3 regions of the Limnohabitans sp. INBF003 genome follow, and region 3 is predicted to be linked to each of the others. Evidence: predicted binding sites of a transcription regulator. Region 3 holds the regulator's gene; each other region holds the start of a gene.

Region 1 (4,936 bases), 770 kb from region 3:
GGTCCAAGCGACACCCAGCGACTTGGCTGTGCTGCCTTACACCAGCGGCACCACCGGTCTGCCCAAAGGCTGCATGCACACCCACGGCACCATCATGCACAACGCCATGGCCAGCGGCCTGTGGGGCAATGGCACGCCCGAAAACGTGACGCTGTGTGTGGTGCCCATGTTCCACATTACCGGCATGGTGAGCGTGATGCACACCAGCATCTTGCTGGGGGCCAGCCTGGTAATCATGCCGCGCTGGGACCGCGATGTGGCCGGGCATTTGATTTCCAAATGGCGTGTCACGCACTGGACCAACATCCCGACCATGGTGATCGACTTGCTGGGCAGCCCGCACATGGACCGCTATGACCTGACGAGCCTTGCCTATATAGGCGGTGGCGGTGCGGCCATGCCCGAGGCCGTGGCCCAGCGTTTGTGGGACCAGTTCGGGCTGCGCTATGTCGAGGGCTATGGCCTGACCGAAACAGCCGCGCCTTCGCACACCAACCCGCCTGATGCGCCCAAGAAACAGTGTCTGGGGATTCCATTCATGAGTGTGTCATCGCACATCGTGGACCCTGAAACCTTGGCCGAGTTGTCCGCTGGCGAGTCGGGCGAGATCGTGATCAGCGGCCCGCAAGTGTTCAAAGGCTATTGGAAGCGCCCTGAGGCGACCGCTGCCGCATTCTTTGAGCGCGATGGCAAAAGCTTTTTCCGCTCGGGTGACATGGGCCGGGTCGATGAAGAGGGCTACTTCTTCATGACCGACCGCCTCAAACGCATGATCAACGCCAGCGGCTTCAAAGTTTGGCCGGCCGAGGTGGAGGCTTTGATGTTCCGCCACCCGGCGATTCAGGAGGCCTGCATCATCGCCACACGCGACGCTTACCGGGGCGAATCGGTCAAGGCGGTCGTGGTTTTGCGGCAAGACCACAAGGGCAAAGTGACTGAGCAAGACATCATCGACTGGTGCCGTGAGAACATGGCGGTTTACAAAATGCCCCGCGCCGTGAGTTTTGTCGATGCTTTGCCCAAAAGCGGCAGCGGCAAGGTGATGTGGCGGGCACTGCAAGAGGCCGAAATGGCCGCCTTGGACACCAAATCCCAACCCTAATGAGCCTGAAACTTTCCATCCTTGACCAATCGGCCGCCGCCGCCGGGCGCGGGCAAGACGAGACGATCCGCCAGACACTGGCGCTGGCCCAACAGGCCGAGGCTTGGGGCTACCACCGCTTTTGGGTGAGCGAGCACCACAGCCACCCGAGCATCGTGGGGTCGGCCCCCGAGGTGTTGATGGCCGCCATCGCCGCCCGCACCCAGCGCATCCGCATCGGCAGTGCGGGCGTGATGCTGCCGCACTATTCGGCGCTCAAGGTGGCTGAACAGTTTCGCGTGCTGGATGCGCTGGCACCCGGGCGCATCGACCTGGGTGTGGGCCGCGCGCCCGGCAGCGACGGGCGCACCGCGCAGCTGCTCAACCCGGACCGCAATGCCTCAGAGCGGTTCCCGCAGCAGGTGATGGAATTGCAAGCCTGGGTGAACGGGCAGAACCTGCCACCCAGCCACCCCGGGCACAACGTCTACGCCTACCCGCAGTCGGGCACCGCGCCCACGGTGTGGATGCTGGGCAGCTCGGACTACGGCGCCCAGCTGGCGGCGCACTTGGGGCTGCCGTATGCCTTTGCCTATTTCATCACCGACGGGCAGGGCGCTGACGAAGCGTTGCAGATTTACCGCGAAACCTTCCGCCCCAGCGCGGGCCTTTCCAAACCCTCCGCCGCTTTGTGCGTCTGGGCTTTGGCCGCCGACACCGACGAAGAGGCCCTGCGCCTGTTTGAAAGCCGCGCCCGCTGGAAGATGGACCGCAACCTGGGCCGCATTGGTGCGCTCTTGCCGCCCGAAGACGCGGCGCGCGATTACAGCCCGGCCGAGCAGTTCGCACTCGAGCGCCTGCGCGAGTCGGCCTTGATCGGTTCTGCCGCCACGGTGGGCCGAAAGCTGCGCCAATTGGCGGCGCGGCTGGAGGTCGATGAACTGGTGGTCATCACCTGGACGCATGACCCTGCAGCCCAAATGCGTTCTTACGAGCTGCTCGCCCAAGAATTTGCATTGACGGCAAACTTAGCGCTTTGATTTTTAACCCCAAGGATTTTTGACATGTTCACCACCGCGATCGCTGGCAGCTTGCCCAAACCCGCCTGGCTGGCCGAGACCGAAAAACTCTGGCCTCAGTGGACCACCCAAGGCCCCGAGCTTCAGCAAGCCAAGGCCGACGCCACGCTGTTGTGGATCAAGGCGCAGGAAGACGCTGGGCTGGATGTGATCGGCGACGGCGAGCAGGCGCGTCAGCACTTTGTGCACGGCTTTGTCGAGCAGGTCGAGGGCATCGACTTTGTGAACAAAGTCACCATGGGCATCCGCAACAACCGCTACGACGCGCAGGTGCCGCAAGTCATCGCACCGCTGCGCCTGAAAGGCCGTGTGCACGCCTTCGAGGCCCAGCTGGCCCGCGCCCACACCAAAAAGAAACTCAAATTCACCTTGCCCGGCCCGATGACGATCGTGGACACCGTGGCCGACCGCTTTTATGGCGACAAGGTCAAGATGGCCATGGCCTTTGCCGAGCTGCTTAACCAGGAAGCGCTGGCGTTGCAAGCTGACGGCGTGGACATCATCCAGTTCGACGAACCGGCCTTCAACGTTTACATGGACGAGGCTGCCGATTGGGGCGTCAAGGCGCTGGAGGTGGCTGCGCGCGGCCTGACCTGCACCACGGCGGTCCACATTTGCTATGGCTACGGCATTGAGGCCAACAACAAATGGAAAGAGACCCTGGGCCACGAGTGGCGCCAGTACGAAAAAGTGTTCCCGGCTTTGGCCAAGAGCAGCATCCAGCAAGTGAGCCTGGAGTGCATGCACTCGCATGTGCCGATGGAGATGATGAAGTTGCTGGAAGGCAAGGACGTGATGGTCGGCGTGATCGACGTGGCCAACCCGGCCATCGAAACGCCCGAAGAAATCGCTGACACCATTGGCCGCGCCTTGCAGTTCGTGCCCAAGAACCGCCTGATCGCCTGCACCAACTGCGGCCTTGCCCCCATGAGCCGTGCTGTGGCCGAGGCCAAACTCAAAGCCCTGGCCGAAGGGGCCAAGCTGGCCAGCCAGCGCTACGCCTGAGCTGAGACTTGGCTTATGCCTGACTTATGTATGAAGGGCCACGTCGTCGGGCAGGCTGAGCACGCCCGTGGCCGGGTCATAACCTGTTTTGCGCAAGTGCAGGGCCAGCGCGGCATCCATTGACTGGGCGTGGTTGGCAAACCACTGCCCCAGTTCATCGGCCATCTTCCGGATCAACGCCAAGTCACCCGATTCACCTGCGTTCAAACCCTCGCGCATCACTTGCAGCACCACCTTGTGCTGTGTGGTGTGGATGTGCGTGGATGAAAACCGGGTGGCGAGCATCCACTGGTCTTCTCGTTCAAAGACCGTGGCGGTGTGCGCAACCAAATCGCGCCAAAGCCCCAAAACCGTCGCGTCCGTTGCTTCGTGCGCCAAGTCCAGCTTGTCGACGAACGTTCGGTGCGCATCGTCCATGCCGGGCAAGTCCAGCGACAGGGCCTCTGTCCATTGCAGTCGGGTCATTTTTTCCTTGGCAAGCCTGATGGCTGGGTTGGGAACAGCTTAAGTTCCTGAGGCCTTGTGGGGCTTGATCCACGTCAGCTACCGGCTCGAAACAGGGCCACCGGATAGGCCTGTGCGCCAACGGTTCCCACAGGGCGTTATGCTTGCGTTCTTTGCCTGATTTCTCGGACGTTTTCATGCCCCAACAAACGCTGCAGCCCCCTTTGACCGCCCCCGATCAGCTCAACGCCACCTTGGCAACCCAAGGGTTTGCGGTGCTCGGGGCGGCCAGTGTTTGCGCTTTGGCAGGTGTCCAGATCGAGGCCTTGCAAGCACTGGAGGCCAGCTGGAGCGATTTGCCGCCCGACCAATACCTCAAAGACGGTGGGCGCTACCGTCGTCGCCGCCACGCCAGTTTTGAGGTCACAGCCGACAAGACTGTGGGCATGCCGCACCGCGCGCATTGGCAGCCCGTGTCGTACAACGCCTTGCATGGCGGGATGCAGCGCTGGTTTGACCCCATGGCCGCCGAGGTGGTGCAACAAGCGGCCTGGCCAGCTCTACTGCAATGGCTGGCCCGTGTGGCCTCTGCCGCGCAGGGCGATCAGACCTGGTTCACCGAGGCACACCAGTTTCGTATCGACACCACCGACGGCATTGGCCGCCCCACACCCGAGGGCGCGCACCGTGATGGCGTGAACTGGGTGGCGGTGTTTTTGGTGGGCCGCCACGGCATCAAAGGCGGCGAAACCCGGGTGTTTGACATGGACAGCCCGCGTGGCCAGCGCTTCACATTGACTGAGCCTTGGTCATTGCTGCTGCTGGACGACAGCCGGGTGATTCACGAAACCACGCCCATTCAGCCCGAGCAAGAAGGCGGTTGGCGCGACACCTTGGTCATCACCTTGCGTGCAGGCAGTTTTCTGGACGACCCGGAGCCGGGTCAGCTAACCCCGCCCTGAGCCGCCTAGGGGCGGATGGGGGCGGTTGGGGTCAGTCGCGGAAGTTGTCGAACGACAGCGGCAGCTCGGTCATGTCCTTGCGCAGCAGGGCCATGGCGGCCTGCAGGTCATCGCGCTTGGTGCCGGTCACGCGCACCGCATCGCCCTGGATGGACGCCTGCACCTTGATCTTGCTGTCTTTGATCAGGCGGGTGATCTTCTTGGCGTCTTCGGTCTCAATGCCGTTTTTCACCTTGATGACCTGTTTGACCTTGTCGCCGCCGATTTTCTCGACTTTGCCAATGTCCAGAAAGCGCACATCCACGTTGCGCTTGGTCAGCTTGTTGCGCAAGATGTCTTCGACTTGGGTGAGCTGAAACTCGGCA
Region 2 (4,936 bases), 1.6 Mb from region 3:
CCCTGACTTTCCATGAACAAATCCGAACACCCTGAATCCTTGATGCGCACTTCCCCTCTGGCGCAGGTGACCCGGCGTGACTGGAACCGCATGGCTTTGGCTTTGGCCATGTCGCCGTGGCTCAGCCCCGCCGCCCAGGCACAGACGCTGACCAGTGCAGCGGGCGCAGCGCAAGGCCCGCGCTGGCAAGCCGACCCGTTCAGTTTGGGTGTGGCCAGTGGCCAGCCGCAGTCGGGCAGTGTGGTGTTGTGGACGCGCTTGCGCATCACAGAGGCCGATGCCGCGCTCAAAGCGCAAAGCATTTCCGTGGTGTGCGAGGTCTTTGCCGATGCGGCCTTGCGCCAAACGGTGCGCCAGTGGCGCGTGCAGACCGATGCGGCCCGCGCCCACAGCGTGCATGTGGTGGCCAGCGGTTTGCAAGCGGGGCGGCCTTATTGGTACCGCTTTGTGTGTGGCAACGCCACCAGCCCGGTGGGCCGTGCCCGCACCAGCCCGGGCACGAACGATGTGGTGGACCGCTTGCGCATGGCCCTGGCGTCTTGCCAGCATTACGAACAGGGCTACTTTGCGGCCCACCGCGAGATGGCCCAGCGCGATCTGGACTTGGTGTTGTTTGTGGGCGACTACATCTACGAAAGCTCCAACCCGCAATACATGTTGCGCAAGCACCTGGGCGGTGTGCCCACGCTGCTGGACGAATACCGTGACCGCCATGCACAGTACAAGACCGATGCCGATTTGCGTGCCTGCCACGCAGCGCACACTTGGTTGATGACCTGGGATGACCACGAAGTCGTCAACGATTACGCCAACGACCTGGACCGCAACTTCAGCGATCCACAGGTGTTTTTGCGACGCCGGGCAGCGGCCTATCAAGCGTATTTCGAGCACATGCCGGTGCGTTTGGGGCCCGATCCGGCCCAGCCCAGCCAGATGCGCATCCATGACCGTTTGGCGTGGGGGCAGTTGGCCGATGTGTGGACTCTGGACTGCCGCCAATACCGCGACCACCAGGCTTGCCCTGACCCGAACCGGGGTGGTGGCCGGGTGGTGGTGGGCTGCGACGCGCTGGCCGACCCGGCCCGCAGCATGCTGGGCGCAGCGCAAGAACAGTGGCTGGCTGAGGGGCTGACGCGCAGCACCCGGCCCTGGAAGCTGGTGGCCCAGTCCACCCAGATGAGTTCCAGCGGCATCAACACCCCGCTGGGCCGCAGTGCGTTCACCGACGGTTGGGACGGCTACCCGCAGGCGCGGGCCCGTTTGCTGAGCACCGTGGCCGATGCGAAGCTGCAAAACGTGGTCATGCTGGGGGGCGATGTGCACATGAATGTGGCGGCCCAGTTGCGTGTGCAGCCCAATGACGAGCGCTCGCCCGTGGTGGCCAGCGAAATCGTGACCACGTCCATCACGTCACGGGGCTTGGGTGAAAAGTTGCTCGCCCAAATCCGTGACAGCAACCCGGACATCGTGCACGCCCGCTCAGACGAGCGCGGCTACACCCTGCTGGAGGTGAGGCCCGAAGGCATCAGCGCTGAATTCAGGACCACGGCCAATCCGGCCCAGGCCGATGGCGTGTTCAGGGCGCAGGCCAAACTGGGCATCCGTTCCGGCGTGGCTGGGGTGCACAAAGACGGGTGAATTTTGAATCGGTTCGGCTTGGGCGCGACTCAGCGGTCTTTTTTTGATCTGCGGAGCTAGAATTCAGCCATGAACACCGACACCCAGAAACCGCCGAAGAAGTCTTTCAAGATCCAGATGTTGGCGGCGCGAGAGACGGCGATCATCCAGTCGGTGAACCGTTTTCTGGCCGAAAAAGGCTTTGACGCGATGACGGTGGACGAAGTGGCCGCCGAAGTGGGCATTGCCAAGGCCAGCCTGTACAAGCACTTCACCAGCAAAGAAGAACTCGCTTGTGCCGCGATGGTGGCCGCCATGCGCAAGGCGCAAGACTTCATCCAGTCCTTGCCAGCCGAACAGGCCCCCATCGACAAACTCAAGGCCGTGACGCGCTGGACCATGACCCTCAAGCTGCAGGGCCTGATGCCCTCCTTGCCCAGCCAGAACTCCAGCCTGCGCGCCACCTTGATGGCCAACAAGGACTACATGGATGGCCTGATGGAAGTCAGCGATGCCTTGGGCGGCTGGATCGAAGAAGCCCAGGCCCAAGGCAGGATCAACCCGACCTTGCCCGCTGTGGCGGTGCTCTACACCCTGTTTGCGCGCGCCTGCGACCCGGTGCTGGAGTTCCTCAAAATGGGCGAGCAGCACACCGATGAGCAAATCCTCGATCTGGTGATGAGCACCTGTTTCGACGGTCTGAGCGCCCGCTGACGCGGTCTGGAGTGGGAGCGAGCCCCCGCTCGCGAATGCTGGCTAAGGGCCGGGCTGATACCCCAATGCTCAGCGCACCAGCAGCACAGGCACTTTGCAGTGCGCCAGCACCTGGGTGGCCACCGAGCCCATGACCAAATTGCCCAATGTGCCGTGGCCGTGTGAACCCATCACCACCAAGTCAAATTTGCCGCTGTCGGCCGTCTTGGAGATGGTCTCGCCCGCGTGACCCACTTTGGACACGGTTTTGGCATCGATGCCATGGCGCAGCAAGAATTTGGTGACCGGGCCGAGTACTTTTTCTGACTCTTCGCGGTGGAAGGTCTCCACCGCTTCTTTGCCCACCACAGCGCGAGCGCGGGGCGGCAATTGAGGCTGCACCGTGAGCAGGGTGTAGCTGTTGTTGGCACTGAACAACTCGTCGTGAGTGGTCAGATAAGCCAGCATTTTTTTGGTGTAGTCGCTGCCGTCAACGGCCAACAAGATTTTCATGGTGTGCTCCTCAATGAGTTCAAACAAGTTTTGAATGTAATCAACTCTTGAATACCGTTTTTGACTCAGGTCATGAAATCGAGGGAATGAGCGCGGAAACTTCTTGGGCGATCTCAGTGTTGCAGGTGCAGTATCCGTTGGGCATTGAACAGAAGTTGTTCTCCTTTGTGCGCGTAACCCAGCGGGTTGGCCACCACGCGGCAGCCGTTGTGCGTGTAGTCCACCGGGCAATGCAGGTGGCCGTGCAGCCACAGTTGCGCGTGCGGTAGCAAGTGGTCGAGGGCATTGCAAAAACCGGCGGTGCCCGGTACCTGGCCATAGCGCGGGTCGGCGCTGCGCAGGCTGGGGGCAAAGTGCGTCACCACCACGGTGGGGCCGTTGTGCGGCGAGTGGAGCGCCTGGCTCAGCCATTCCTGGCACAGCAGACCCTGTTCGCGCACGGGCTCGGCGAGCCAGGGTTCACCTTGCCGGGTGGTGCCGGTTTTGCGCAGGTAGTAGTTGGCCGCCCGAAAAGCCTTGTCGCGTGCCTTGAGCTGGCGCGTGAACTGGCTGTTGGGGTGGTTGAAGTGCGCCGGAAATTTGGCCGATGTCGGGTCGGGCAGCGTTTGCCCGGCCAGCGGCCCCAGGGCGTCAAAGTCGGTCCACAAGGTGGTGCCGACAAAACGCACGCCTTGCAAAGTCAGGACTTCGCGCTCCAGCCAGGTGATGCCCAGCCGGGTGCAGGTCTCTTGCAGGCGCGTGTGGCCCTCGTCAAAGTCCAGGCCGTCGTACTCGTGGTTGCCGGGCACAAACAGCACGGGCGTGGGCCAGCCGTGCAGCGGCGAAAAACGCTTCAGGCCAAAGTCGGCATCGCCTGCGGCGGTGAGCGCCGAGTTCGCTTGGTAAGAGCCGATGTCGCCCGCCAGCACCAACAGGTCAGCACCCGGTGTGGGGCTGGGCACAAAGCCGGGGTTGGCTTCCAGGTGCAGGTCTGAGAGCAGCTGGATGTTCATGCCGCGCCCTCGTTGGCAAAGGCGGCTTGGGCCACTTGCAGCAACTGGCTACGCAGCCACTGGTGTGCACTGTCGTGTTGCGAGCGCCGATGCCACAAGGCTTCGACGTGCACCGGTGGCACATCCAGGGGCAAGTCGTGCAGCACCAACTGGTCTGTCATGCCCGTGGTGGGCACAAAGTGGCGCGGCAACACCGTGAGCAGGTCGGAGTTGACCACCACTTGGCCTGCGGTGAAGAACTGGTTCACCGTGAGCACAATGCGCCGTTGCCGCCCGATGGAGGCCAGCGCCTCATCGACAAAGCCGTAAGGACGTCCGGAAAAGCTCACCAGCAGGTGGCGGGCTGCGCAATAGGCGTCCAGGGTCATGGGCTGCTTGGCCAAGGGGTGGCCTTGCCGCATCACGCAGACGTATTCACCGGCGTACAGGCGTTGGTGCTCGAAAGACACGGCTTCGCCCGCTTGCGCGCGGCCCGTCAAGTCGGTCAACACCGCCGGAAAGTAGCCCAGCGCCATGGCGGCGGTGCCATCGCTCAGCAGATTGCGTGGGTCGCGGGTGGTCAGCGGCACCACGCGCAGAGAAACGCCGGGTGCTTCGGTTTGTAGTTGCCGGGCCAGTCCGCCCATCAACTCGGCAGCGGTGGCATCGGCCATGGCCAGCACAAAGGTGCTGGTGGCTTCATGGGGCACAAAAGGGCTGGGCACGATGGCTTCTTGCAGCTGGCGCAGTGCTTCGCGCACGCTGGGCCACAGGGCCAGTGCACGCGGCGTGGGCTCAATGCCGTGCCCATGGCGGCGCACCAGCTCATCGTCCAGGGCATCTCGCAAGCGGCGCAGGGCGTTGCTGACCGCAGGTTGGGTGAGCGACAGGTTGTGCGCGGCCCGGGTCAGGCTGCGCTCGGCCATGACTTCGTCAAAAACCCGAAGCAGGTTCAAGTCCAGCGTGCGAAAAGAGGCGGGGATGGCGGGATTCATGCTGACATTCCATGTATATCACCATTGTGAATGATAAACATCATGAATATAAAGTTGAATCTCATCAGTAAAAACCCTATGATCCAGACATGGTTTTGATGATTTGGATTGCCAAATTGAACAAAATCGAATCAAGGGAACACAAAA
Region 3 (4,936 bases):
ACTTTGCGCGTGAGAGAGTGTCAGGGCCGAAATCAACCCCAGGGCGGTCAGGGCAAGGCGTGCAGATTTCATGGTGTTGTTTGGGCTGCGAGGCCCCATGTCAAAAGAGACTGAATTGTGTAGGCACAGAGGCCACTGCCGATACAGGCTTGTGCGTTCTTTGGTGTCAGGGTGTAACGCACCAAGGTGCCTGATCGTGAACCAGCCCCATCCACAAGGCCCAACCCGACACAGCGGCCAAAGCGAAGCCTGCGACACGGATGCCCCAAGCACCATCGCCCAGACTTTGCATGCGCAAAAACAACCATGGGCCTGCCCACAAGCTGATGCTGCTGCCCAATGCAAACAAAGCCATGGTGGCGGCACCTTCCAGCGGCTGGCTGGTCAAGGCCGCAACCATCAAGGCAGAGTAAAGCAAACCGCAAGGCATCAAGGCCCAAAGTACGCCCACCAGCCACGGTGCAGCGCTGCCCCAGCGGGCATTGAAGGCACGCACACGCGCCCAAAGTTGTCTGGCGGCACCATCGAGCCACACAGGTTGCCGGGCCGTCCACATGAGCAAAAGCCCCAAGACAACAGCGGCCACATGCAAAAGCGTCCACACGGGGCGAATGGCGGCTGACTGGACCGTGAGCCAGCCCAAAGCCTGAACACTGGCGGCGGCCACAGCCCCCAGCAAGGAATACCCCAGCACACGCCCGACCTGGAAAGCCAGCAGTGCTTGCCCTCGCTGCGCGCCTGCGGCTTGGCCCAAGCCTGCACAAGCCGCCCCGCACATGGCGACACAGTGGGGTCCACCCATGATCCCCATCATCAAGGCCGTGATCGCCAAAGAGCTTTGCATTGAATTTTTGCCTGAATGTTGTCCACCGCATTGTCGGCGATGAACGCCAAGCGGCTGACGAACCCGGACTCAGATGATCTTGGAGAAACGGGTGCGGTTGCGATCGGCTTGCAAATAGCGGTCAAACACCATGGCCACACCGCGCACAAAAAACCAGCCCATAGCCGTGACCTGAATGCCTGAGTCATTCAGTTGCACCAGACCTTGGTCCTGCAAGGCTTGCAGCTGCACCAGTTCTTTGGCAAACAGGCTTTTGAAGTCAACCAACCAGGCCAGGTTAATGGACTCGTATTGCAGATGCCCCTGGCACATGAGCGCCATGATGACCGAGCGGCGAATCAGGTCGTCACGGGTCAAGGCCAAACCCCGAACGACAGGCAAATGCCCTTGGTCGAGCAGGTCGCAATACTCTGCCATGGTCTTGGCATTTTGGCTGTAGGTGGCACCCACTCGGCCAATGGAAGACACACCCAATGCGATCAAATCGCAATCCGCCTGCGTGCTGTAGCCTTGAAAATTGCGGTGCAAACGCCCTTGCCGCTTGGCCACCGCCAAGGCGTCATCCGGCAAAGCAAAGTGGTCCATGCCGACATACACATAACCGGCATCCACCAGGGCATCAAGCGAACGCGAGAGCATGGCCACCTTGTCGCCACCCGATGGCAGCTCTTGCGCGTGGATGCGCCGTTGGGGCTTGAAGCGCTCCGGCAAATGGGCATAGGCATACAAAGCAATGCGGTCCGGGCGCAAGGCATTGATTTGAGCCAAGGTGCGGTCAAACGATTCAGGGGTTTGCAGTGGCAGGCCATAAATCAAATCCACATTGACCGACTCGAAGCCCAAACGACGCGAAGCCTCGACCAGCTTGAAAACCTGCTCGGCGGGCTGAATCCGGTGAATCGCTTTTTGCACATGGGCGTCAAAGTCCTGCACGCCAAAGCTCAGCCGGTTGAAACCCAGTTCGGCCAAAACGGCCAAGCGGTTTTCGTCGACCGTGCGCGGGTCCACTTCGACCGAATATTCGCCCCCCGGCACAAATTCAAAATTTTCCCGCAGCATGGCCATGAGTTGACGCAATTCGTCGTCGCTCATGAAGGTCGGCGTACCGCCACCGAGGTGCAATTGGCTGACCGATTGACCCTGCCCCAAATGCCGGGTGTGCAGTTCGACTTCTTTGGTCAGATAGCGCAAATAGTCGGCGGCGCGCTCTTTGTGTTTGGTGATGATTTTGTTGCACGCACAGTAGTAGCAAAGCGATTCGCAAAACGGGATGTGAACATACAAAGACAAAGGCAACTGCTTGCCCACCAAGCCTGATTTGCGTTGCGTCAAGGCCTGCACATAGTCAGCCTCGCCGAAGGCTTCGACAAAACGATCCGCAGTCGGGTAAGAGGTATAGCGTGGCCCCGGCACATCGAAACGTGTCAGCAATTCGGGTGTGATGACGGACATGTGGCTGCCCCTTAATGAGAACGTGTTCATAACAAGCCATGCACTTTGCCTACTTACCGCCATATCGGTATTGACTCACATCAAATGCAATACTTGTTTTTGGTGATTTTTTACATAGACAGGGTATACCCGCAATTTATGTCGTTTTTTAGGTTTAAGCTCAAGGCTTGATCCAAGGCAAATCCATTGCTCAACCATGAGATGACCATGAATCCCCAAGCCATCAAAGTCGCCTGTTCCAACTGCAATCTGCGCGAGTTGTGCATGCCCATGGGCCTGACCGACCACGACCTAAACCGTCTGGACGATCTGGTGGCAGTGCGCCGCAAGATCAAACGCGGCGACACTTTGTTTACCAATGGTGAAAAGTTTTCCTCGCTGTACGCCATACGGACGGGCTTTTTCAAAACCTGTCTGGCCACAGAAGACGGTCGCGATCAGGTCACGGGCTTTCAGATGGCGGGCGAAATCATTGGTCTGGATGGCATCGTGAATGACCAGCACACTTGCGATGCCGTGGCATTGGAAGACGCCGAAGTCTGCGTGATGCCGTTTGACCGGATTGAAGAAATTTCGCGTGAAGTGACGGCTTTGCAGCACCATGTGCACAAGATCATGAGCCGGGAAATCGTGCGTGAACACGGTGTGATGCTGCTGTTGGGCAGCATGCGGGCCGAGGAGCGCCTGGCCGCATTTTTGTTGAACCTGGTGCAGCGCTTGCATGCACGGGGCTTCTCGCAGTCTGAATTGGTCTTGCGCATGACCCGTGAAGAAATCGGCAGTTACCTGGGTCTCAAACTCGAAACGGTGAGCCGGACGTTTTCAAAGTTCGTGGAAGACGGCATTGTTGAAGTCAAGCAACGGCACGTCCGCATTCTGGAAACAGAGGGCTTGCAGCGTTTGGTCAACAACCAGAATCACCACTGCCATTGAGGCGAAAAGCGGGTCAGCAGCAGCCGTCCGTTCGGGCGCAATCGCTTGGGCGCTGATCGCTGGGCACCGGGCAGCGGTTGACCTCAAAGGGCGACATCGACAACAGCGTGGTCAGTCCGCTGGACACCATGGTCAAGGCCCAAAAAGCGAAAAAAGCCACGGTATAGACCCCTTGCCTTGAGAGCACCAAGGGGTGGCCAAACCATTGCAAATCCTGCGGGTCGACCAATCCGAACACCAGCATTTCCAGCAAGCCCGCCACCAAAAAAGCGGGCCATGCAATCCACATCATTCGTTTTGCCAACATGCTGGTCTCCTGTGCCCTGTTCAGGGTTTGTTCTTTGAGTCGGTCGTGGGCAGTGTGCCTGTGGCCGCATGGTTGCGTGCTTGCATGGCTGGTGCCAGGCTGGCACGGTCATCCGTTGTGGCGCTGCTGTGCGTCTCGGCGTTGGATTGGGTCAAGACGGGGTCTTGTCCGTGAGCTGCCAGGTAAAAGGTGGTGAAGGATGCCAGCACCACAATCAATGGCCCGGAGATCACCAGCCAGACATGGCCGTACGACCACCAAGGACGCTTATCCAATGAGGAATTTGAGGTGTTTGACATGCTTAAGCCTTTGTAAAAATATCAGCGAGGCACCAGGAAGACAGATTTTTCCTGCAATTCAGACAGCACCTGGCCACCTTCTTGAACTGACTGGATCATGAACTCAATGGGATGTGAGCCTGCTGGGGCGGCCTCGTAAGGCAGCTGCAAACGAACAGACACCCAAAGCGCCTCAGTAGGCGCGACACGGACATGGCTGTCTGTTGTCAGCGTCAAATTGGGAAGACCTTTGACGGTCAGATGGAAATCAAGTGGCGTTTCGGCGGCGTTCATGATTTGCAGGCGGTACACGTTTTCAATATGTCCCCCGGCAACGATGCGTGCCAGCGAAGCGCGGTCGCGCACCACATCCACCTTGAAGGGTTTGCGCAAGCTCAGGCTGGTGAGCAGTGCGGCCACCACCACCAGCAAAATGCCGATGTACAGGATCACGCGGGGGCGGAACACATGGCGCAGGGTCTGCTGTTGGGTCCAGCCGTTTTTCATCGCGTGTTCGGTCGAATATTTGACCAAGCCACGTGGATACCCCACCTTGTCCATCACGGTGTCGCACACATCGGCGCAGGCACCGCAGCCAATGCATTCGTACTGCAGGCCCTTGCGGATGTCGATGCCGGTCGGGCACACCTGCACGCACAAGGTGCAATCGACGCAAGCGCCCAGGCCCAAAGCGACAGGATCGGCTTTTTTGGAGCGCGCACCCCGCGGTTCGCCGCGCTCGGCGTCGTAGGTGACGATCAGGGTGTCCTTGTCGAACATGGCACTCTGGAAGCGCGCATAAGGGCACATGTATTTGCAAACCTGCTCACGCATGAACCCGGCATTGCCATAAGTGGCAAAGGCATAAAAGAACACCCAGAACACTTCCCAGGAACCCATGTTGCCCAGGAAAAATTCCATGCCCAGTTCTTTGATGGGGGTGAAATACCCCACAAACGTGAAGCCGGTCCACATGGCGATGGCCAGCCAGACAATGTGTTTGTAGACCTTCTTGAACAGCTTTTCGAGCGACATCTTCTCGCCGTCCAGCCGCATGCGGGCACTGCGATCGCCTTCGATCTTGTGCTCGAACCACATGAAAATCTCGCTGTAGACCGTCTG

What was found. The regulator FNR, encoded in region 3, switches genes on or off when oxygen is low (the NO sensors DNR and NnrR bind a similar motif). The targets are predictions, from matches to a motif close to TTGATNNNNATCAA.
Region 1: a site for FNR is predicted at 3,695-3,708, ahead of ACZ5VE_RS03685 (hemerythrin domain-containing protein). Genes of this name have one in related genera too.
Region 2: a site for FNR is predicted at 2,884-2,897, ahead of ACZ5VE_RS14745 (universal stress protein). Genes of this name have one in related genera too.

The regions. Positions count from the first base shown of each region.
Region 1 covers NZ_AP029222.1:771,426-776,361, forward strand. The annotation lists gene ACZ5VE_RS03670 (long-chain fatty acid--CoA ligase) at 1-1,102, shown strand, start outside; gene ACZ5VE_RS03675 (LLM class flavin-dependent oxidoreductase) at 1,102-2,121, shown strand; gene ACZ5VE_RS03680 (methionine synthase) at 2,146-3,165, shown strand; gene ACZ5VE_RS03685 (hemerythrin domain-containing protein) at 3,190-3,630, opposite strand; gene ACZ5VE_RS03690 (2OG-Fe dioxygenase family protein) at 3,807-4,571, shown strand; gene ACZ5VE_RS03695 (YajQ family cyclic di-GMP-binding protein) at 4,603-4,936, opposite strand, start outside.
Region 2 covers NZ_AP029222.1:3,149,526-3,154,461, reverse strand. The annotation lists gene ACZ5VE_RS14755 (alkaline phosphatase D family protein) at 13-1,638, shown strand; gene ACZ5VE_RS14750 (TetR/AcrR family transcriptional regulator) at 1,708-2,331, shown strand; gene ACZ5VE_RS14745 (universal stress protein) at 2,401-2,823, opposite strand; gene ACZ5VE_RS14740 (metallophosphoesterase) at 2,937-3,815, opposite strand; gene ACZ5VE_RS14735 (LysR family transcriptional regulator) at 3,812-4,789, opposite strand; gene ACZ5VE_RS14730 (hypothetical protein) at 4,936-4,936, shown strand, end outside.
Region 3 covers NZ_AP029222.1:1,545,357-1,550,292, reverse strand. The annotation lists gene ACZ5VE_RS07090 (SIMPL domain-containing protein) at 1-72, opposite strand, end outside; gene ACZ5VE_RS07085 (sulfite exporter TauE/SafE family protein) at 167-844, opposite strand; gene hemN (oxygen-independent coproporphyrinogen III oxidase) at 914-2,296, opposite strand; gene fnr (fumarate/nitrate reduction transcriptional regulator Fnr) at 2,504-3,229, shown strand; gene ACZ5VE_RS07070 (hypothetical protein) at 3,243-3,536, opposite strand; gene ACZ5VE_RS07065 (nitrogen fixation protein FixH) at 3,557-3,811, opposite strand; gene ccoG (cytochrome c oxidase accessory protein CcoG) at 3,857-4,936, opposite strand, start outside.